DNA from 3 places in the Photobacterium sp. 270122K genome. Region 2 is predicted to be linked to each of the others. Evidence: riboswitches for the same ligand, from Rfam matches in the RefSeq annotation. Region 2 holds a riboswitch; each other region holds the start of a gene.
The links. A riboswitch is a leader RNA that binds a small molecule or an ion and turns the genes downstream of it on or off. The one in region 2 is predicted to bind lysine.
Positions count from the first base shown of each region.

Region 1: linked by a shared signal. The riboswitch ahead of lysC (lysine-sensitive aspartokinase 3) and the one ahead of ACSF8W_RS10130 (Na+/H+ antiporter NhaC family protein) in region 2 are both predicted to bind lysine.
Region 3: linked by a shared signal. The riboswitch ahead of ACSF8W_RS12805 (Na+/H+ antiporter NhaC family protein) and the one ahead of ACSF8W_RS10130 (Na+/H+ antiporter NhaC family protein) in region 2 are both predicted to bind lysine.

Region 1 is NZ_JBPOEN010000008.1:262,347-270,430, forward strand. Features, by position in the region: gene ACSF8W_RS16100 (PglL family O-oligosaccharyltransferase) at 1-1,041, shown strand, start outside; gene ACSF8W_RS16105 (pyridoxal-phosphate-dependent aminotransferase family protein) at 1,122-2,240, opposite strand; lysine riboswitch at 2,520-2,710, shown strand; gene lysC (lysine-sensitive aspartokinase 3) at 2,821-4,200, shown strand; gene metH (methionine synthase) at 4,302-7,976, opposite strand.
Region 2 is NZ_JBPOEN010000004.1:375,483-383,566, reverse strand. Features, by position in the region: gene rnd (ribonuclease D) at 1-436, shown strand, start outside; gene minE (cell division topological specificity factor MinE) at 517-780, opposite strand; gene minD (septum site-determining protein MinD) at 787-1,599, opposite strand; gene minC (septum site-determining protein MinC) at 1,621-2,307, opposite strand; gene ACSF8W_RS10145 (YcgL domain-containing protein) at 2,532-2,816, shown strand; gene ACSF8W_RS10140 (lytic murein transglycosylase) at 2,820-3,791, shown strand; gene ACSF8W_RS10135 (H-NS family histone-like protein) at 4,114-4,512, opposite strand; lysine riboswitch at 4,883-5,068, shown strand; gene ACSF8W_RS10130 (Na+/H+ antiporter NhaC family protein) at 5,166-6,743, shown strand; gene ACSF8W_RS10125 (thymidine kinase) at 6,921-7,499, shown strand; gene hisIE (bifunctional phosphoribosyl-AMP cyclohydrolase/phosphoribosyl-ATP diphosphatase HisIE) at 7,613-8,084, opposite strand, start outside.
Region 3 is NZ_JBPOEN010000006.1:192,502-200,585, forward strand. Features, by position in the region: gene ACSF8W_RS12780 (hypothetical protein) at 1-237, opposite strand, end outside; gene ACSF8W_RS12785 (GAD-like domain-containing protein) at 270-941, opposite strand; gene ACSF8W_RS12790 (hypothetical protein) at 992-1,657, opposite strand; gene ACSF8W_RS12795 (hypothetical protein) at 1,654-2,868, opposite strand; gene ACSF8W_RS12800 (BCCT family transporter) at 3,044-4,975, opposite strand; lysine riboswitch at 5,161-5,333, shown strand; gene ACSF8W_RS12805 (Na+/H+ antiporter NhaC family protein) at 5,421-7,004, shown strand; gene ACSF8W_RS12810 (methylated-DNA--[protein]-cysteine S-methyltransferase) at 7,196-7,456, opposite strand; gene ACSF8W_RS12815 (hypothetical protein) at 7,387-7,695, opposite strand.

The sequences.
Region 1 (8,084 bases), on a different contig from region 2:
ATTGTGGGCAGCTTGATGATGCTGCCGTATTTGCGCCAGTTTGGCGCAAAAGTCCAATGGCGCATTTGGGCTTTGATGGTCCTGCTTGGGCTTACCGTGTCATGGGCGCTGAACAGCAGTACCGACTGGTCACCAAAGGAAGAACGCTTAAGTCTAGTCAGTGCCCGCGCAATGCACATCCCGCAAGCGGTCGACATGTTCTTTAATAAGCCATTAACCGGCTACGGCTATGGCACCTTTGAAGTCAGCTACCTAACACAAACGGCGCACTGGCACCATGCGGATCCAACGCGTCCCGCGGGCATGGCGGCGCTTGATCATCCACATAATGAATTGGCGTTCTGGGCCGCAGAAGGCGGTATCGTGCCTTTGCTGGCATTGTTGATCGCGGCCGCGGCCGTGTTACTGAAAGTCAAAAAAGCCCGTGCGGGTACCCAACTTGCGCTGGTCAGTTTGTTCTTCCCGATCACCCTGCACACCCAGCTGGAGTACCCGTTTTATCACTCCCTGCCACACTGGATCGTCTTTATCATCCTGATCTATTGGGTGGATAATTTAACGGCCAAGTATTACCGTAAACCGATCAACTATGTCATGACCTTGCGCCTCGTGGTACTGGTACTGCCGGTGGCTATCACCAGCTACATGGCCACCACCTTGTATTCCGGTTACTTACTGACGAAATATGAAACCACCCGCCCTATCAACGTCGATTATCTACTGAAAGTGAATAACCCTTGGGCCTGGCATAATCGGTTTGAATGGGATCTGTATCTGACGCAATTGCAGATCGGCACCGCGAAGCAAAACGCTGGCATGATCAATGAGTACATCACCTGGGCACAAGAAAAAGCCAAAATCTGGCCGCGCCCTGATCTGTATAAAAATTTGATCAGTGCCTATCTGGCATTGGGGCAACCTTCGCAAGCCGATCAGATTTATCAGGAAGCGCTATACCTGTTCCCCACTCAAGCCGCGTCATGGGTGACGCAAGCGGCGCCCCGTTCTGAAGAAAAAGCGGCATCCAATACCGCTCCGTGATCGCTCTCACTACAAAGATTCACCCTACAAAAACGGCTACCCAGAGGTAGCCGTTTGTCTATCGGTAAGCCGCGTACGAATTATTTCAAACACGTCTCTAGCGCACGTAAACAGAGCGCCACATTTTCACGCCGAGCCGCGTACCCCATCAAGCCAATGCGCCACGCTTTGCCCGCCAGCGCTCCCAGCCCTGCACCAATTTCAAGGTTGTAGTCATTCAACAATTGGGCACGAATCGCGGCATCATCCACCCCGTCAGGAATGTACACGGCATTAAGTTGCGGCAAGCGCGATGCTTCATCCACGACAAACGAGATCCCCAACCCTTCAAGTCCAGCACGCAATACTTGGTGCATATCACGGTGACGCTGCCAGGCATTTTCCAAGCCTTCGTGCTGTAACAACACCAACGCTTCGTGTAAGGCATACAAACTATTGACCGGTGCCGTGTGGTGATAACTGCGTTTCCCTTCTCCGCTCCAATAGCCCAATACCAAACTTTGATCGAGGAACCAACTTTGTGCGGGGGTTTTACGCGCCTGAATTTTCTCAATGGCTCGCGCAGAGAAAGTCAGTGGTGACAGCCCCGGCACACACGACAGGCATTTTTGACTACCGGAATACACCGCATCCAATTGCCATTCGTCGACCAACAACGGTACGCCACCGAGCGAGGTGACGGCATCCACAATGGTCAAACAATCATGCTGGCGCGCTAACTTGGCAATCGCCTCGGCATCGCTCAAGGCCCCCGTGGAGGTTTCGGCGTGCACAAACGCAACAATCTTTGCCTCTGGATTGGCCGTTAACGCCTCGGCGACCAAGGCTGGATCCACCGGCTCACCCCACGCATTATCCACCATCACCGCGATGCCACCACAGCGCTCAACATTCTCTCGCATGCGATCGCCAAACACACCATTACGGCACACAATCACGGTATCGCCCGGTTCAACCAAATTCACAAAGCAGGCTTCCATACCGGCACTGCCCGGCGCCGAGACCGCGATAGTAAACGGGTTTTGGGTTTGAAAGGCATATTGCAGCAACTGCTTCAGCTCATCCATCATGCCAATAAACAGCGGGTCAAGGTGGCCAATCGTCGGACGACTTAGCGCCTGTAACACTTGCGGAGAGATATCTGAGGGGCCGGGGCCCATTAACGTACGCTGAGGGGGGTAAAAACTGCCAATAGTCATGGGGTTTCCTCCGTGAAGGTCTGCATGAAAAGATGTGTATAGATTGAAAAGTACGCCTAATGACTATATCAGCAGATCGTCGATTTTGCCGTCTAGGTTATTGATCTACTGATGACACGCACAAGGTTATGACTTACTTATGACAGCTTTTTGCAAAAAATTGCAAAAAAGTGCTAAAGGGAATTGACAAGATATAGGCAAATCCGCTTCAATAAAGCACATTTTTTGTTCATCCCGATGGCACGGTTATTCAGCACACACGCTGCCTGCACATCCGGTGAAAACAGAAGAGGAGCGTTACCCAGGTATCGATGATTGCGGGGCCCCACCCCAACGCAATCTTGAGAGGGGGAGTAACGCCGAGATATGGCATGACAGGGGGCATGGCATATCGGCTATGAAGGTTGAATCCTTCTGGCTGTCACCTTTCTCATAACTATGACCGAGAAAGGTGGGGAGCTTCTGGTCATGCCATCTACCAAGATCTGACTGCTAGATTCCCCTGACACTTGTCGGGATCTTGATCCCGAGTCATCCCCCTTTGTATTAGACTTTCTACTATCTTACTGGGAGACTCGTTGTGAGCTTTGTTGATAATAACTTTACTGTTCCTCCGCCGATCACTGTAGCGAAATTTGGCGGCACCAGCGTAGCCGATCATGCCGCCATGAGCCGTAGTGCTAGCATTATTAAAAATAACCCACAAGCGAAAGTGGTTTTAATCAGTGCATGCTCCGGTGTTACCAATCTGCTGGTTGAGTTAGCAAATGGAATTGCCGATAACGAGCAGCGCTCAGAGCGGCTACAACAACTTCACGCCATTCATCAGTCTATTCTGGATGAACTGGCGCACCCCGAAACGATTTCGGGTGAGATCCAACAACTGCTAGATCAAGTCGCAGACTTGGCCGAGCACGCCACCCATACCCCTTCTAAGCAATTGACTGATCAATTGGTTGCCCATGGCGAACTGCTTTCTACGCATCTTTTTACCCAAATTCTTAATGAAATGGGCGCGAGTGCTGCGCGTTTCGATATTCGCCACATTCTACGTACCGACAGTCAATACGGCAAAGCCGTCCCTGAGATTGATGTTATTCGTCACTTAGCGACGCAGCACATGCAACCCTTACTCAGTGAATCCATTATCGTCTCTCAAGGCTTCATTGGCGCGAATGAACACGGCCAAACCACGACCCTCGGGCGCGGTGGCAGTGACTACAGTGCCGCACTGGTTGCTGAAGCCATTCAGGCTGAAACATTAGAGATCTGGACCGATGTCCCGGGTATGTACAGCACCGATCCGCGCATCACCGCCAATGCCAAGCCCATCAAAGAGATCAGCTTCAGTGAAGCCTCTGAAATGGCCAATTTTGGCGCGAAGATCCTGCACCCCTCAACGCTGCTTCCGGCTGTACGTCAAAAGATCCCGGTCTTTATCGGCTCATCCAAAGCACCGGAACAAGGCGGTACGTGGATCCGTCAACACGTCACTGCACCACCCAAATTCCGCGCATTGGCATTGCGTTGCAACCAAACCATGGTCACGCTAACCAGTTTAAAAATGTTCCAGGCCTACGGCTTCTTATCCGAAGTTTTCCGCATTTTGGCCGAACATAAAGTCTCTGTGGATTTGATCACCACCTCTGAGGTCAGCGTGTCACTGACGCTGGATCAAACCGACACCTGTGGCGGTGCCCCCAATTTACCGGCTGCCGCAACCGCTGAACTGAGCAAGCTGTGCCGTGTGGAAGTGGAACAAAACCTCTGCCTCGTCGCGCTAATCGGTAATAAGCTAGGCGATGCCCCAGGTGCTGCAACGCAAGTGTTTGGTGCGCTTGAGCAATACAGCCCACGCATGATCTGTTTTGGTGCCAGTGCCCATAACCTGTGCTTCTTGGTCAATACCGAGGAATCACGCGATGTGGTAAGAACACTGCACCACACCTTGTTTGAATAATCCTTCGTTATTCGACATAAAAAAAGGCGCTCACTGAGCGCCTTTTTTATCACTACTGACGGATGTAGCATCCACATAGACACCACACCGTTTCCTGGCCGTTACGACAAATTCGGCCCCAGCCATTTCTCGGCTTCCAGCAAATCCCAACCTTTACGATCCGCATAGCTGTCACGCTGATCCGGCTGGATCTGCGCAATCGCGAAATAGCGGGAATCAGGATGCGAGAAATACCACCCCGACACCGACGCCCCCGGCCACATCGCGTAACTGGAGGTCAGTGACATCCCGATAGTTTCTTCCACTTTTAGCAATTCCCACAAGCTGCCTTTTTCGGTGTGCTCTGGACAAGCGGGGTAACCCGGTGCCGGTCGGATCCCTTGGTATTTTTCTCGGATCAAGGCGTCGTTGCTGAGGTTTTCATCCGGTGCATAACCCCAAATGTCTTTACGGACCAGCTCGTGAAGGTATTCGGCAAAGGCTTCCGCTAAGCGATCGGCCACCGCTTGGATCATAATGGCGTTATAGTCATCCCCTTGCGCTTTATAGGCGTCCGCTAACTCACGCTCACCCACGCCGCCGGTGACAGCAAATCCACCAATCCAATCCAGCTTACCACTGTCTTTGGGCGCAATGTAATCCGATAAACAGTAATTGTACCCTTTCGGTTTCTGCGTTTGCTGGCGCAAGTTATACAGTACTTTCGCGACCGTCGTGCGCGACTCATCGGTATAGACTTCGATATCGTCACCGACACTGGCGGCAGGGAACAACCCACACATACCGCGTACCTTGAGTAGGCCTTCTTCTTCCACACGATCCAACAGCGCATTCGCATCCTTAAACAAACGCTGCGCTTCTTCACCCACTTCTTCGTGATCAAAAATGGCTGGGTATTTCCCCATCAGCGACCATGTCATGAAGAAAGGCGTCCAGTCGATATAAGGACGTAACGTTGCCACATCCACCGTATCAAACACGTGGATCCCAGGCTTAGCTGGAGCCGGTGGCGTGTAGCCCGCCCAGTCAATCATGACCTTATTGGCACGTGCCGCTTCCAGTGTCACAGGCTTGGTGCGCGGTCGTTTCCGAGCATGCTGTTCTCGCACCACGTCATAATCGGCTTGCAGTTTTTCCACAAAGCCCGGCTTGAGTGTTTCCGACAGCAAAGAAGAACAAACACCGACAGCACGTGAGGCATTATTCACATACACCACAGGGTGACGGTAATTCTGCTCAATCTTCACTGCGGTATGGGCTTTTGATGTCGTTGCACCACCAATCAACAGCGGTAGATCAAAGCCCAGTCGCTCCATCTCTTTGGCCACGTGAACCATTTCATCCAATGACGGCGTGATCAACCCCGACAGGCCAATGATGTCGACGTTTTCTTCAACCGCGACTTTGAGGATCTGCTCACACGGCACCATTACTCCAAGATCGATGATTTCGTAGTTATTACACTGCAATACCACGCCGACAATGTTCTTACCGATATCGTGCACATCGCCTTTAACCGTCGCGAGTAAAATTTTACCGTTGGACGATCCCGCTTGCTTCGCGGCATTAATGTAGGGTTCCAAATGGGCAACGGCCTGCTTCATCACACGTGCGGATTTCACCACTTGCGGCAGGAACATCTTCCCTTCACCAAACAAATCCCCCACCACATTCATGCCATCCATCAACGGCCCTTCAATGACAGAGAGGGGTTTATCGGCATTCACGCGGGCTTCTTCGGTATCCGCCACAATAAACTCGGTGATCCCTTTCACCAATGCGTGCTCTAAGCGTTTCTCCACCGACCACGTTCGCCATTCTAAGGCTGACGCATCGGCTTCTTTGCCGACGTCTTTACCGGCATATTCAGCAGCAATATCAAGCAGGCGCTCCGTGCTGTCATCACGTCGATTCAGAACTACATCTTCCACGGCTTCGCGCAGTTTATCGGGCACGTTATCGTAGATTTCAAGCTGACCGGCATTGACGATCCCCATGTCCATCCCGTTTTTAAAACAGTGATAGAGGAACACGGCATGAATGGCTTCCCGCACGTAATTGTTACCACGGAAAGAGAAAGAAACATTCGAAACCCCTCCGGAAATCATCGCATGCGGCAGATCGCGCTTAATGTCGGCGACCGCTTCAATGAAGTCGACGGCGTAGTTATTGTGTTCATCAATCCCGGTCGCGACTGCAAAGATATTCGGGTCAAAAATAATATCTTCAGGTGGAAAGCCCACTTCATCGACAAGGATCCGATACGCATTGCTACAGATTTCCAGCTTTCGTTCACGGGTATCGGCCTGTCCGACCTCATCAAACGCCATCACGATCACTGCCGCCCCATAGCGACGGATCAACGCGGCTTGTTCAACAAACTTGGCTTTGCCTTCTTTCAACGAGATGGAGTTGACGATCCCTTTGCCCTGAATACATTTCAAGCCCGCTTCGATCACTTCCCATTTGGAGGAGTCGACCATGATAGGAACTTTCGCGATCTCCGGCTCTGTCGCACACAGGTTTAAGAAGCGTACCATCGCCGCTTCGGCATCCAGCATGCCTTCATCCATATTGATATCGATGATCTGCGCGCCGTTTTCCACCTGTTGACGCGCCACTTCCAGCGCTTCGTCGTATAACTCTTCTTTGATCAGACGCTTAAAACGCGCCGAGCCCGTCACATTAGTCCGCTCACCCACGTTAATAAACAGGCTGTCTTTTTCAATGGTCAGCGGTTCAAGCCCTGACAAGCGACAGGCAACGGGGATCTCAGGCAACGCACGCGGTGTCATATCTTTGGTCACGGCATACATCTGGCGGATATGCTCGGGGGTGGTTCCACAACACCCGCCAATTAAGTTAAGGAAGCCACTTTCCGCCCACTCTTTGACATGCTCAGCCATCTCTTCCGGTGACAAGTCATACTCACCAAACGCATTGGGCAGACCCGCATTCGGGTGCGCAGACACCGCGTATTCAGAGATTCGAGATAACTCCGCCACATAAGGGCGTAATTCATCCGGCCCCAAGGCACAGTTAAGACCAAAAGAAATCGGCTTTACATGGCGCAAGGCGTTATAAAAGGCTTCGGTAGTTTGACCGGAAAGCGTGCGACCGGAGGCGTCGGTAATGGTGCCGGAAATCATCACTGGCAAGCTGTAACCCAACTCATCAAAGACGGTTTCAACCGCAAACGTACAGGCTTTCGCGTTAAGGGTATCAAAGATGGTTTCGATCAAGATCAGATCTGCCCCACCTTGGATCAAGGCACGAGTGGATTCCGAATAGGCCAGCACCAGTTCGTCAAAGGTGACATTACGGTAACCGGGATCGTTCACATCCGGAGAGATGGAACAGGTGCGGTTCGTGGGGCCTAACACACCGGCGACAAAGCGCGGTTTGTCCGGTGTTTTTGCCGTCCATTCATCGGCAGCAGCACGGGCTAACTGCGCGGCCACCAAGTTAATTTCGGCGCTCAGACTTTCCATGTCGTAATCCGCCATCGCGATGGTGGTCGCGTTAAAGGTGTTGGTTTCAAGGATATCCGCCCCCGCTTCGAGGTAGGCCGCATGGATATCTTGAATAAGTTGCGGCTGGGTCAACACCAGTAAATCGTTGTTCCCTTTGAGATCGGAAGGCCAGTCCGCAAAGCGTGTGCCGCGGTAATCCTGCTCCTCCAACTTATAGCCCTGGATCATGGTGCCCATACCACCATCAATAATCAGGATCTGCTCATTTATCCGCTTTTGAAGTACATCCTTGCTCGTCAACACCACATTCATCCTTCTTTAATGTTACAGCTATTTCACATCCTACCATAGCAAGAATGGAAATCTAGACGTCTATCGTGTGTCTCATGGAATAAATAATGCAAAGTATCG
Region 2 (8,084 bases):
TAAGCGCGATTTGGCGTTGAACTTTGTGGTGAAAGAGCTGAATTTGTGGAAATTGGCGCGTTATGGGATTAAGTCAAGAGCGGTCATGACCAAAGAAGGCTTTGAGAACATGGAAATTCAACGTCACGGTAACCGTTTATTGAAAATGGTGTACGACGTGGATGACTTGTCGCCAGAGCAATACCCAGAAAAAATCGTTCGTTTGGACGATGTGGCTGGGTACAAGCAGATGGTGAAAAGCATCAAAGACGTGGTGGCTGCAGTCGAAGCACAAACCGGGTTGATGCCTGAGTTTTTGGCCTCAAAAAAGCAAGTGAACGAGTTGATTTCTTGGGCGTGGAAAAAACAGCGTCCGCAAGATAACTTGCCAGAGATGCTGAAAACATGGCGTAAGCCATTGTTTGAACAAAAAGTGCTGCCGTTACTGGATCGCTAAGCGTTGATGCCAATTGTTATAGGCATACGGTGATAACAATAAAAAAGCCCTGCTCACGTGAGCAGGGCTTTTTTTATACGTTATTTTTCTTCGTCAGGCAGGGTGACGTTGAGCTCAAGAACAGAGAGATCTTCTTCTTTTTGATCAAGGTTTACCGTGACTTGATCGGGGCTAATGGCCACATACTTGCGGATCACTTCCAAGATATCTTCTTTCAACTGAGGAAGATAGCTCGGGGCTCCCTGACCGGCAGATCGGCGTTCAGCAACAATGATCTGAAGGCGCTCTTTGGCAACACTGGCTGTCGTTGTTTTCTTGGGGCGGAAGAATTCTAACAGTGCCATAATGCATTACCCTCCGAATAGACGTTTAAGGAAACCTTTCTTCTCTTCTTCAAGGAAGCGGAACGGACGTTCTTCACCCAGTAAGCGAGCAACGGTATCTTCATACGCCAAACCCGCATCCGATCCTTTATCAAAGATAACAGGTTCGCCTTTGTTCGAGGCGTTCAGTACCGCTTGGCTTTCTGGGATCACGCCAAGCAGTGGAATGTGAAGGATCTCTTCAACATCGGTCACGCTCAACATTTCACCGAGCGTAACACGTGCTGGGTTGTAACGTGTCAGAAGCAGGTGTGTTTTGACCGGCTCAGCGGCTGTTTCAGCTCGGCGAGATTTCGAATCAAGAATGCCCAAAATACGGTCTGAATCACGAACTGACGAGACTTCAGGGTTCGTCGTTACGATGGCTTCATCGGCAAAGTACAAGGCCATTAGGGCGCCGGTTTCGATGCCTGCTGGTGAGTCACAGATGATGAAATCAAAGCCCATCTCTGCTAAGTCATTCAGTACTTTTTCCACGCCTTCTTTGCTTAGCGCTTCTTTATCACGGGTTTGAGAGGCAGGCAGTACAAAAAGGTTTTCGACACGCTTGTCTTTGATCATCGCTTGGTTAAGGTTCGCTTCCCCATTGATCACATTGACAAAATCGTAGACTACGCGACGCTCGCATCCCATGATCAAATCGAGGTTACGTAAGCCAATATCAAAATCAATCACGGCTGTTTTTTTGCCGCACAGTGCAAGGCCTGATGCAATTGCTGCACTAGAGGTAGTTTTACCAACGCCCCCCTTACCTGAGGTTACCACGATAATACGTGCCATTTTTTAATTCCTTATTAAACGTTATAGAGTCAACGGCTCTATGTTCAAATTATTTTCAGCAAGTGAGATAACCACATTCTTACCCCAGAACGCTTCTTGAATTTTATCGCTCAGCCAGTAGTTTCCTGCAATCGAGACTAGTTCTGCCTGCAGGTTGTGGCAAAAAATCTTCGCTTCGCCATTGCCGTTTGCCCCTGCAATAGCACGGCCACGTAGCGTGCCATAAATATGGATACAGCCATCAGCAATAATTTCTGCCCCTGCACTGACGTGATTAATCACCACAAGGTCACAATTTTTTGCATATATTTGCTGGCCAGAACGTACCGGATTGCGGATGATTCGCGTGGGCTCCATCATCGCTTCCTGCACCGGCTCCATCATCGGCTCTGACGCTTTGGCCTGACGAGCTGCATTCATGATGGCAAAGCCCGCTTCTTTGGCTTGCTGTTGGCGTTGTTTTGCTTTGCATCCACTGATCCCAACGGGGATCATACCCGCTTCACTGACGCTGCGCTTAAGTTGTTCAAAATCGATATTATCACTGACTTGGCTAATATCGATAACAACTGGCGCGGCAGCGAAGAAATGGGGAGCGTGATCAACTTTCTGTCTGAGAAAGTCAGCCGCTTGAGGGATGTCACCGTCCACGAGGTGGAGGGCTGAGAGGGTATAAGAGCCTCCCTTGAGTTCTGCTGATTTTGTCATGGGCATTGACTGACTGTCGCTAAAATAGCCGTTCAGGTACGTTATCTCTTGGGTACTTGCATGTTATATTCCAAAGCGTATATCAGCAAGCTATCCTTGCTTTAGCGTTGGAAATTCAGACAAGCGTCTCATGAGTTTGGCGCATCAAGCAGCACATGAGGGAATGTTCCCGTCTGTTTGTGGTCTGAATTGAGAGTTAATAAGTATTTATAGGTTATAGAAACATGTTGTGCGCCATTTATAAAAGTCCAAAAAAAGAAGGCACGTATCTTTATATCAACAAAAAAGATGATTTTTCTGCGGTGCCAGAAGCCTTGATGAATACCTTCGGGGCCCCCCAGCTTGTGATGGTGCTGAAGTTGCAAGACGGGCGTAAATTAGCACAGGCAGATGTGGAAAAAGTAAAAGTGGCATTGGCCGACACCGGTTTTTATTTGCAGGTGCCGCCACCCGTGACCAATTTACTGGAACAGTACAAGGCAGAGAAAGCAGCAAAAAACCAAGGGTAAATTATGCATAAGCGATTGGTATCGGCCTTAGTGGCCTTAGGATTAGGATTGTCATCAGCGGTATCTGCTGCAGATGAAGGATTTGACAGTTATGTCGAAGGGCTAAAAGTAGAAGCCCGTGAAAATGGAATTTCAGAGTCGATTATCAACTCTGCTTTTGATGGCATTACATTTACAGAGCGCGCTGTAAAGGCAGATAAAAATCAGCCAGAGAAAAAATTAACGCTGGATGAGTATATTCCCCGAGCGGTGCCCGATTGGAAAGTTAAGCAAGCCAATGAACGCTACCAAAAACACAAAGTCGTGTTGGAAAAAATTGGCCAGCAATACGGTGTGCAGCCACGTTTTATTGTGGCGTTATGGGGTGTAGAAAGTAACTTTGGTCGTTTAATGGGCAATTACAATGTGGTGGAAGCGTTGTCGACCATGGCCTATGAAGGACGCCGAGAAGCTTTTTTCCGCAAGCAAGTGATGGCGGCGTTAGATATATTAGAGGCGGGTCATATTGCCCCTAAAGATATGAAGGGCTCTTGGGCGGGCGCAATGGGGCAGCCGCAATTTATGCCAACGTCATTTTTATCGTATGCGGTTGATGGAAATAATGACGGCAAGATCGATATCTGGCAGACCGATGCGGATGTGTTTGCCTCTGCAGCGAACTACTTAAAACAAGCCAATTGGGACAGTGATTATACTTGGGGGCGCCAAGTGACATTGCCTGATTCTCTCGATAAGAGCGTGTTTGGGGTGAAAAAAGAGCAGGCGCGTGCATTAAGCGAGTGGCAGAAGCTGGGTGTGAGACGATTAAATGGGCGTGATTTGCCTGATGTTGATATTAATGCCTGGCTTATTCAACCGGATGATAATCATGGTAGAGCGTATTTGGTCTATGGTAACTACCAGTCATTGTTGGATTGGAACCGTTCGCATTATTTTGCGTTGGCAGTAAGCCATTTGGCTGACAAGATCCGCTAACGGATAAATGTGTCGGCATTATGCGTGATCATAAAACCAGACCTTTGTGTCTGGTTTTTTGTGCTTGATATGTTTATCAGTGGAATGCCTGTGTTTTATTGTTCTGAGTGCCGTTTAGCAAAAAGAGATAATTCGATAGCGCTTATTGCTATTTGGTATGTTTATCATAGAGGCAATCGATAATTGGGCAGGGGCGCTTAATGGGATAGCGTGAATAAATAGAGCGAAAAATTGTGATGTTTATCCCAATATTTATCTTTATGATAGATAAAGAAAACCCGGCATAAAGCCGGGTTTTTGCAGTCAAAAAGTGAAATCGAAATTAGATTTCAAACTCTTCTAGTGCTTTGCCATCATCCAGTGCTTTTTTCAATGCGCTTGGAGTACGACCTTGGCCAGTCCATGTTTTCTCTTCACCGTTTTCGTCGATGAACTTATATTTAGCTGGACGCTGTGCACGCTTCGCTTTAGGTGCTTTGTGTAGTGTTGCCGCAAGCAGTTCTTCTGGATCAATACCATCAGCAAGTAGCATTTCACGGTATTGTGCTAGTTTCTCTGTACGTTCTTTTTCTTTAGCAATCTCTTCTGCTTCAGATTCTTCACGCTCAGAAACCACAGTTTGTAGTTTTTCTAGAGCTTCTTGAAGCTGCTCTAGTGAATATTCACGAGACAGTGCGCGAAGGCTACGAAGGTTCAAAAGTGCTTTCATTGCATCAGACATTTTTTATTTCCTGTTGTTCTAAAACTATAAAATAATAATAGCAGTGACAATTCAATATTTGCAATATTAATACGTTTAGTTGGCAGATGCCAAATAAAAAATCACCTTCTTATTTATTTTTTTTTGCTAATTCGCGGGCGCAATTCTCATTTGTAATGTTTTTTTATCGCTCATACTCTGAAATAAACGAATATTGGAAGGGCTGGGAACCCGTACTTTTGCGATCAATTGCATAGTGTTTTTGTCAACAAAAGGCTGCATAACGTGCCTTTTTGCATCCGTCTGGTAACAGGATGCGCTGGTGCTGTTAAGCACTGCGTCTTAAGTTGTTGCAATTAATATTTCTGTCCGTAGAATTGACTATTCCTTGACTAAGGGTAGAGGTTGCATTGTCGAAGAGTAACAAGCCGTAGGGTGATTCCGATGAGGGTTTGTGAAAGGCGCCGATGCCGAAGTAAGTGCTGGTTTATCACACCGCCTTGCTGGGGTTGTCACCAAATAGGGGCAACACTGCCATAGTATATATTGACATTAACTATGGAGCGCTACTGTGGAGTCGGATCAGGGTAACTTCTTTTCCTCACACTCAACTGGCATGGTTTTCACCATGTTCAGCAGTAGATCTCCAACCAGGAACGGTTGTAGTAGAGATCATGAACATTGTAGATTATTCACATTCCGCAGTATCATTGCTTCCCCCCCTTGTGGCGCTCGGACTCGCCATTTTAACGCGTCACGTCTTATTTTCCCTCGGTGTAGGTGTACTGCTTGGTGCCTTCTTATTGACCTTTAACCACCCTGATACGGATATGCTTGATTATGTCAGCACGACCGTCAAAGGGTTGTTTATTGAAGCCGGCAGTATCAATAGCTCGAAGATGAGTATTGTTGCCTTCTTGATTTTACTGGGAATGACAACGGCATTATTGACCTTATCAGGCGGCACAAGAGCCTTTGCTGAGTGGGCGCAAACTAAGATAAAGACCAAGCGTGGTGCAAAATTGCTGGCCGCTTTCTTGGGTGTCTTTATTTTCATTGATGATTACTTTAACAGTTTGGCCGTGGGCTCGATTTCCCGTCCCGTGACCGATCGCTATTACGTGTCACGGGCAAAACTGGCGTACATCCTTGATTCAACCGCAGCACCGATGTGTGTACTGATGCCAGCATCAAGCTGGGGCGCATACATTATTACCGTGATCAGTGGCATTTTGGTGTCACACGGCGTGACCGAATACACCCCTTTAGGCGCGTTTTTATTGCTTGCGCCAATGAATTTCTACGCGGTCTTCGCCTTATTGTTGGTCTTTGTGGTGGCATGGTTCCAATTGGATGTCGGCCCAATGAAGCGTCACGAGATTGAAGCCAGCCATTGCCGTGGTTTTGATGAAGGTGACAGCGATAAGCGTGCGAAAGACATCAATGATGAGCTGGAAATCAACGAAAGCCTGAATGGCCGCGTGTTGGATTTGGTGTTGCCGATCGTGATTTTGATTGCCGCAACGATGTTCTTCATGCTGTATACCGGTAACCAATCACTGGCGGCCGATGGCAAACCGTTTGACTTGTTGGGTGCGTTTGAAAATACCGATGTGGGCATGTCTTTGGTGTTGGGTAGCTTGGCCGGCTTGCTGTCTGCCATGGTGTCGGTATTGCGCCAGCGCCTGCCGATGTCTGATGTCGGCTTTACCCTGTGGATCGGGGCGAAATCCATGTTCGGTGCCATTTTGATCCTATTGTTTGCGTGGAGCATCGGTAATGTGATCAATGACATGGGCACCGGTAGCTACCTGTCGACGTTGGTGGAAGGCAATATCAACCCAATGTTACTTCCGGCTATTTTATTCTTGCTGGCAGGGGCGATGGCGTTCTCCACCGGTACCTCTTGGGGCACCTTTGGCATCATGCTACCGATTGCCGGTGATTTGGCTGGCGCGACGGATATCACCTTGATCCTACCGATGCTGGCGGCGGTGCTGGCGGGCTCGGTGTTTGGTGACCACTGTTCACCGATTTCGGATACCACCATTTTGTCGTCAACTGGGGCGCGTTGTCACCATATGGATCACGTTTCAACGCAGTTGCCGTATGCCTTTGCTATGGCGGCTGTATCGACCGTTGGCTTTCTGGCGTTAGGCTTTACGGATTCGTTGGCGGTCGGCTTTATCGCGGCCAGCGTGGCCTTCTTGTTAGTGTGTTCTGGGCTGGCGTGGCTGTCTCGCCGTCCGTAACCGTATCTAACGGCAATACCTTGAAAGCCTGCCTTCTGAGCAGGCTTTCTTTTTTCTGTCGCAAGCTGAGACTTTCTTCGGGAGATATGCGCGAGGTTCTTTCAATCTGAGGGGCTTTTCTGTAGCATCGCGGCAGTTTTTTCCAAGCATCCATCGTATTACTACAAGGGAAACGACATGGCCCAGATGTATTTCTATTACTCAGCAATGAATGCGGGTAAATCGACCACCCTGTTGCAGTCTTCATTTAATTACCGCGAGCGAGGGATGAATCCGGTTATCTTTACGGCAGCGATTGATGATCGTTACGGTAAAGGGATCGTGAGTTCCCGTATCGGCCTGCAAGAAGAAGCCGAGTTGTTTAACGTGGAAGACGATCTGTATCAGCGTTTGTCGCAAATGCATGCGGAGAATAAAATTGATTGTGTACTGATCGATGAGAGCCAATTTCTAACGAAACCGCAGGTGTATCAGTTGACCGAAGTGGTCGATAAACTGCATATCCCGGTATTGTGCTACGGTCTACGCAGTGATTTCCGTGGTGAGTTGTTTGATGGCAGCCGTTATTTGCTCGCGTGGGCCGATAAATTGGTAGAGCTGAAAACCATTTGTCATTGCGGCCGTAAAGCCAACATGGTGATCCGTCAGGATGAAAGCGGTAAAGCCATTGCTGATGGCGATCAGGTGGAAATCGGTGGTAATGACCGTTATGTGTCTGTGTGCCGTAAGCACTACAAAGAAGCGTTAGACGACTGAACAAACTGAATCAAAAGCTATACGCTGCTGCGATATAACATTAAAAATGAAAAGCCCGCGATCCTGAACGCGGGCTTTTTATTGGGCGTTGATACGCAAGCCAATATGTCGCGTTATTTATGACGCTCTTGCAGTTTTGCCGTCACGTCTGACAGTGACAGGCCTTGATCTTGCAATAGCACCAAGAGGTGGTAGATTAAATCGGCCGATTCACACACTAACTCCGCCTTGTCGCCCGACGTTGCCGCAAGCGCGACTTCAACGCCTTCTTCGCCCACTTTTTGCGAAATACGCTTGGTGCCACGGGCATAGAGGCTGGCGGTGTAAGAGGACTCAGGATCGCTGCCTTTACGGGCTGCCAACACTTGTTCCAATTGATGAAGGAATACGATTGACGGTTGGTTGACGGCATCGCCATCAAAGCCGGTATCGAAGCAGGAGGTCGTGCCAAGGTGGCAGGTGGGGCCAATCGGATTCACCTGTACCAAAAGGGTGTCGTTATCACAATCGAGCGCAATGTTTTTAAGCGCTAACACGTTGCCGGAGGTTTCCCCTTTGGTCCACAGGCGTTGCTTAGTGCGCGAG
Region 3 (8,084 bases), on a different contig from region 2:
CATCTCCGCCGAATACATCTCTCCTCCCCACTCATAACTATCAAGTTCACCACTCATGACTAAACTGAGATTTTTCGCCCCTTCACCTGCCCAATCTCGCATATGCTCTAGCCCTAATCCGCCATCATCGGATAACACTTGCGAGACAGGATCGTAATTAGGATGTAGTGGTGACTCGTTGATACAACCAGGGAAAGGTGAACAAAATCTGCTACGTACAACAAATTCAAATTTCATCAATTCATTCTTAATGATGACAACAAAACCTATTATTTACCGTAATGCTTCACTACATTACCCACCATTGATGCCATATCAATAATTTCGGCATCACCTAAATCCGCCATGAGCTGCAAAAAGACATGCAAATCTTCTTTTTCCATCTTATCCGCAGATTTCTTGCCCCCCATAAACAAGGACGGGGTAAACACCATCACCTCGTCTTTACCAATGACTCCGTACTTTTTTAAAACCGAGCTGAAAAAGGGTGTTGAGTTTGCTTCAATATCCACGTCGTCTGGCTCTTGGAAGCCAAAAAATCGCTGAATTGCAATTCCCCCTTCGCCTCTGGCAATTTTCTGTTCATCCCCCTCACTTGTCACGATCCAATTTAAATGTGGAGCAATCTCCAATGAAGCCCCTGTGCGTTCTCCCCATAAGTAGAGAGTGCCATAAGCATTGCGCGCAATAACATGATAATTGTCGTAGTCAGCAAAGTCTGTGCCAGAGAGATACGCTTCGGCGACACCCTCAAACTCGGCAGGGTCGGTGATCCAGAACAACCCGTCCAGAAAGCCAGAAAAACCAACTTGCTGCCAGTATTCCAACAACTGATCGGGAAGGATACCGCGATAGGCTTCTATTTGTTGTTCTGTTGCTTGGATATATTCAGCCGGCTCACCAAATTCTTCCAAAAATATATCCAAATCTTCATCAATCATATCTAATTTGTACTGTTATTCAGGTTATACATAATATCAATACGCACAACCTAATCGAATCTATTTGACCATCGTTCAAGTAGTTCTCCCAAATTTTCAATGTTCCATTTTCTATTTAAATTTGAATCAGGAAGGTCATTAATAAGAACAAACACAGCATTTAGCGAATCTTTAAAATCCACCCAATCATAAGTTTCAATTACCCTTAATAAATATGTCATATCAACATGAATAACACCAACCAGAGAAAGAATCTTATCAATTAATGGCCTTATTTCTTCTTTCGCAGTTAATGTCAAGTTACCTCCAACTTCACCACGCCGATTAAACTCCCTCTCCGCATATCTCATGTGATATTTTAAACAAGATGTTAGCATATCGTTAAATACATCATCCTGCTGTGAATCAAATCTATTGGGAGAAATAATACACTCTAAATATAAATCGTTATCAATGTAGAAAGAAAAATAATCGATACCATTTTTCACTCCCCAAGCGGAGAGTACTTTTGATGCTTCGATTGAAATGAGAATGTTTATTTCATTTTTTTCAAATGTAATCAAATTAATGAGTTCTTTAACTCGTATTTGAGATATATCTTCATCCTCACAATCTAGAACATCATCAATATCACTAATTAAATTACCATTACGATCATGATGACAATAAAGAATATTGTATACCGACTCCCCTAAAATACTTTTAATCCCACTCATTCAGCCACCTTTTTAATATACTTTTTATGAATGCAACCTTTTATCAAGCATTCATTATCTCTTATTGCATGCTCTAAATCTACCGTTGCTCGCATAAGCTTGTCTAAATTTTTAGGACTTGAATGTGCATTATATCGCTCTTGAGCTTTAGTTATTTCCTTTTTCAACTCACTCTGGACTCTCTCTGGCGTCACAATTTCAACATCATGAACTTTACCAATATCTATATCAACTTGAAGTTTTTCCGTATCAATTACTATCCGCTCCTTACCATAATACTTTGCTTCAACTCCATCTGAAATCGCTGTTGTTGATGTATACTGGCTGTTACTCTTCGCTGGCTCTGAACCTCTAATATGTTGTTGAATTGTAATTTCACCAGAAGGGTTCGCGGGACTTAAATAGTCTCCTTTAATATAGGATTTTCTATATCCTTTTCCATTTAATTCAGATTCAAAATAATCATCATAACGCACTACACTAACAGGTATAATATTTGACCTGTTTGTATTTTCTAGAACCTTATCCGCCCATTTTCCTGGAATCGCTGTTACCGCCATCATCCCCAGACCTTCTAAAGAAGGGTTTGAAATAAAGTCTTTTGCTGCTTGTGCGGTATCAATTACGCCTTCAGCAAGCATTGACGCAGGATCTATATTTACTGGAGTAATACCTTGTGAAGCAGGATTAGCAATCGCCTCCGCCAAATCGAAACTCGGCACCTCAACCCTCTTTTCTTGCGGTGCTGACACTTGCCTCCCAACTTGAGGAAGACTTTTCGTTTTTCGTTCAGGAGGCGTCGCCATCATGGCCTGCGTTTGGGGCGCTGGGCTTGACGCTGGAATATGGGTTCTACTTCCTTGGGGCGGTGGAGGGATAAAGTTGTCAACGAGATACACAAGCAATTCACCCTGCGTCATCCTGTCACTTAACTCTTCAATCATGCCCTGCTTAGGAATATGGTGCTGAAGTGGCTTATAACATAGACGGTGGTACAACATGGGGAGATCAAAAGGGTATCCCCAGCGAGTACTGTGACTTTGAAGTAAATGCTTAGCCCAATATTTATTTTGGTATTGCATTAACGGGGATTGTTCGCCAATGTTCATTCTTCGATGGCGGGGAGTGATGAGGTAGCAGCGACCTAACCCATCAATGATCCGTATCCGATAGAATTTAGCTTCAGCAATGGGATCGCTAAAAAGTGCCAACGTTGCTCCTCGCCCCGCCACACATAAAAAAACCGCCCTCGCGGGCGGTTTTGGTTTCGGTGTCATGGCACCGTTTTATTGACTGACTTTTCTCTTATCAAGCACGGTACCTGACGGTACCCACGGGGAGTTGTCGTTCCCTGACATGACTCCCCGCCAACATGCCGTGGCTTGCTTAGGCTTTGGCTTCGAGTGCATCCGCCTCAGTGGCTTCTTGCTCAAGACGCGCACGCATCAGCTCGTCAAACAACTTACGGGCTTCTTGCGCTTGTTCAGACGCTTGCAGTTTGTGTTCTTTGGCGGCCATGGCTTCATCGGTCAAACGCTTGATTTCGTCTAACTGATCTTGTGGCGCATCACCCAGCTCCATGCCAGACTCCCCTTTCGACAAGGCCGTGGCACGAATGGTTTTCTTTAAATCCCAAATCGCGTTCAGTTTCTCACGCTCTTCTTCCGCCGCTGCAACCGCTTCGTCTTTCAGGCGTTCAAACTTGGCCATCGCCACGCCTTCTTTTGACCATGGATCAACATCTGGGAATTCTTCAATGTTAATCACCGGATCGATGTAGCCGTCTTGGTGTGCCAAGTCGAGCGTGGCGGCTTTCACACCCGAGATCATGAGCATCACCGAAATCACCAGCAACGGTAAACCACCCACAATCGCAGCGGTCTGCAACGTCGCCAAGCCGCCCATGAACATCAGAATTGATGGCATGATAGACAAAGTGAATGCCCAGAACAGACGGTTCCAACGCAATGGATCTTCCGTTACATTGTTTTGTACCACCGACGCCAGAATGAACGAGATCGAGTCAAACGTGGTGGCGGTAAAGATAATACATAGAATCGTAAACACCGCGATGACCATGGTGCTCATCGGTAGCTGTTCAAGGATAGAGAAAATGGCACGGGTTGGGCCTTCGCTATTCAAAATGCCGACCACATCAAGCTGGCCAGAAAGCTGTAGCGACAACCCGTAGTTACCCAAAATCATGAAGTACAGGGCACAACCCATTGAGCCAAAGAAGATAGCCCCTGACACCATCTGCTTGATCGTACGACCACGCGAAATACGTGCCACGAACAAGCCCATACTTGGCGCAAACACAAGCCACCATGCCCAGTAGAAAATGGTCCAATCTTGCGGGAAGTGGGTATCTTCAAAGGTGCCATAGCCACCAAACGGTTCAGCCCATGTCGCCATCACGAAGAAGTTAGACAGCATACGACCCAAAGAATCCAAACCGGTTTCCAGCATGAACAAGGTTGGGCCCGCCACCAAGACGAACGCCAACAGACCGAGTGCACCCCAGAAGTTGATGTTACTTAGCACCTTGATCCCTTCATCCATCCCTTTATAGGAAGAGTAAGCGAACAATGCCGTACACAACAACAACACGCCGATTTGAGTCGTGGTGGTAGAGGGAACATCAAACAGGTAGCTGATCCCTTCGTTGATCAACGGGGCAGCTAAACCCAATGTGGTCGCGGCACCGCCCAACAAACCAAAGATGAACAAGATATCGATAACCTTGCCCCACTTACCGTGGCTGCGCGCTTCACCGATCACCGGCATCAACGCGGCTGACACTTTCAATACAGGCTGTTTACGCACATAGAAAAAGTAGGCAATAGGAATCGCGGGGATCATGTAAATAGACCACGCTACCGGCCCCCAGTGGAAAATACCGTAAGTGGCAGCCCAACGTACCGCCTCTTCACTGCCCGGTGCGAGCTGGAATGGCGGGCTTTGGTAGTAATAGGCCCACTCGATAGTCCCCCAGTACAGAATACTGGCACCGATACCACCACAAAACAGCATAGCTGCCCATGAACCGGTTTTGAACTCTGGCTTTTCATCCGCATCACCCAGTTTGATCTGGCCAATATCGGAGAAAACGATGTAGATCATAAAAAAGAAGGCGCCGATACCTAACGCTAAATAAAGGAAGCCGAGCTTGTCGGTCATAAAGGTTTTGGCGACGGCGATCCACTTAGCGCCTTCTTCTGGGAATAACATCAGCGGGATTATGACGGAAAACAGTAATCCCAGCGCCCCGAAGAACGTCGGCTTATCGATCAATTCAAAGTGTTTTTTTAGCAACACGTTAACTCCTATGTTTACATTTTGCTTCCTGTGCGTAATGCGATGATCACAGGTATTAACAATTTCTCAAAATTAATCTTCTAATGGTAACGATAAAGAAAGTTTATTATCCACTCACTTTGCACACTCTCCCTATATAATACTTGTGTTGCTGAACTTGGCTGTTATGATGGCGCAGCAAGCCCTTAATCAGTAGAGGCGCGCTGCCTATCAGTAACCGTGCGGAGGATGATCCCGATGATGCCGGAGAAAGGAGTCAGCGCCGAAGTGACTGCAGTTATCACACTCAGTCGCTGGGTCTGTGTCAAATAGGCACAGAACTGCCATAGTATTTTTCCTATGGAGCGCTACCTGAAGGGGTAACAAGTCTTTGTCATTCCTTCAGACGTCTTCGTTACACCTCTTTTCGGTAGATCTCCACCTTGATGTTGTAGGTGTTGAGATTATGATCCTCACAAATTTTTCAGACTCTTTATTGTCTGTCGTTCCGCCACTTCTGGCGGTCATTTTGGCAGTCACGACCCGTCGCGTTCTGCTTTCACTCGGTGCCGGTATTGTTGCGGGCGCACTGATGCTAAACCACTATTCCCCACTAGCCACCGCTCACTATTTATTCAATAAAGTGCTTCACATTGTATGGGCTGACGGCAGCTTAAACAGTGACAACGCCAATATGATCATTTTCATGTTGTTGTTGGGCGCGTTGATCAGCTTAATGAGCGTATCGGGGGCGACCCAAGCGTTCGCCGATTGGGCTTCTGTGCGTTGTAAAGATCGCCGCAGTGCCAAATCCCTGACCGGCCTGATGGTGTTCATTTTCTTTATCGACGACTTTTTCCATAGCCTGTCTGTTGGCGCAATCTGCCGCCCTGTGACTGATCGCTTCCAAATATCCCGGGCAAAACTGGCCTATCTGCTGGACTCCACCGCGGCACCTGTGTGTGTATTGATGCCTATCTCGTCATGGGGTGCGTACATCATCGCTTTGATTGGCGGCATCATGGTGGCGCATAACGTGACCGATCAGAGCCCAATTTCCGCGTTCGTAGAAATGATCCCAATGAACCTGTACGCCGTGTTTACACTGGTAATGGTACTGTGTGTGATCGCGTTCCAGTTGGATATCGGTCCGATGCGCAAGCACGAAGAATGGGCGCTGGAAGGTAAACTGTGGGATGAATCCCGTGGTCGACCTACCGGTCTGGATATCGAAACCCCAGAAAACAGCAACGGCGGCATGATTGATATGGTACTGCCTATCCTGACGCTAACGCTGGCGACCGTGTACTTCATGATCGAATCAGGTGCGACCGTGCTGGCAGCCAAAGGCTTGGATTTCAGCGTAATCGGTGCGTTTGAACACACCAACGTAGGCTCTTCACTGGTTTACGGTGCCATTTGTAGCTTGGTCGTGTCTATTGCATTGGCGCTGCGTTTGAAGCTAAGCGCGAAAACCTGGATGCAAGCCGCGCCTCAAGGTATCAGCGCAATGATGCCTGCGATTGTTATCTTGTTCTTTGCATGGACCATCGGTGCGGTTGTCCGTGACATGAAAACCGGCATGTACCTCGCATCAATGGCGAACGGTAACATTCCTGTTGAGCTACTGCCTGCTGTTATCTTTGTGCTGTCTTGCGCCATGGCGTTTGCGACCGGCACCAGCTGGGGTACTTTCGGTATCATGCTACCGTTGGCGGGTGACATTGCAGCAGCGAGTGACATTCAGATGCTACTCCCAATGCTTGCTGCGGTATTAGCAGGCGCAGTATTCGGCGACCACAGTTCACCGATTTCAAGTACCAGTATTCTGTCGGCGACTGGCGCAGGCTGTCACCACATGGATCACGTACTGACGCAGCTACCGTATGCGACCTCTGTGGCGTTCGGTGCCCTACTGGGTTACGTAGCGATTGGTTACACCCATTCAGCGTGGATTGGTGTGGCAGTGAGCGGCGCATGGTTCGTGCTGTTCTGCTTGTTTGCGATGCGCAAAAACCAACCCATTATGGCAACGGCCAAAGCGCAGTGAACCGTCAGTAAGCAAGAACACAAGTAAGTAACCACTTACATAAAAAACATCAAGCACCTTCGGGTGCTTGATGTTTTTTTGGGGCGGAATTGTTCGATACATCGTTACTCTCTCATCAAACACCCTAACGCCGTTATCGAGCATTTTAACAGGCTCGAATGATTCATTATTGACTACGGTGGATATAAAAATCACCCTTCGTGTTGCTGATCGTTCTTTTCATAATGCGTTTCTATGTGAAGTAGCTGAGCCTTTAAGTCAATCCCCCCACCATAGCCAATAAGCTTTCCCGTCGCGCCTATTATCCGATGGCAAGGAATCATAATCGATATAGGATTATTACGATTTGCGCTCCCTATCGCTTGGTATCCTCCTTTCATCCCTAACTGTTGGGCAATATCCTTATAGGAAGAGGTATGGGCATATGGCACCTCACTAACTTGATGCCACACTTTTTTTGAAACTCAGTGCCTCGTAAATCTAGCCCAACGGAAAAATCTTTCCTTTTTCCGTCAAGATAGTCACTGATCTCATCCTTTGCCTGCTCAATATGCACATTTTTTGTGTTTCTTTTATATGTCTTATACGGTAAAAAATGCTCCTGTCCCGGCAAGTACAATCCGGTAAGCCCCTGCCCACTCGCTGTGAATGTAATCATCCCCAATTTACTCTGCAGTACATCTAAGCACATGATTTAATTCCTCTCTTGATATCTATCCCTTTTGATGTGGTTTTAAACTCTTTTATTGAATTCATAGAGCCCAGCAGGCTTGCGCTAGAAAACAATACACCACCGACTCATTGTCAATGTTAATTACTCACTCAAAAACTCAGAACGCCCCTTGTGTTCATAACACCGTGAGCACAGATATAACGCTTGTTGACTATCCATTAGTATCACCACAAGCGCCGCTATTTAGCCGTGTTAATACATCCCAATATGACGAAAGCTAAATAATGCAACCCCATACACAATGCATTTTTAACGTATCTCTCGAAACCAATCATGTGATTTGCCACCAACTTAAATGCCGTTTATTACAGTATTCTCACACGACTTGCGCTTTAGAACATTCGGAA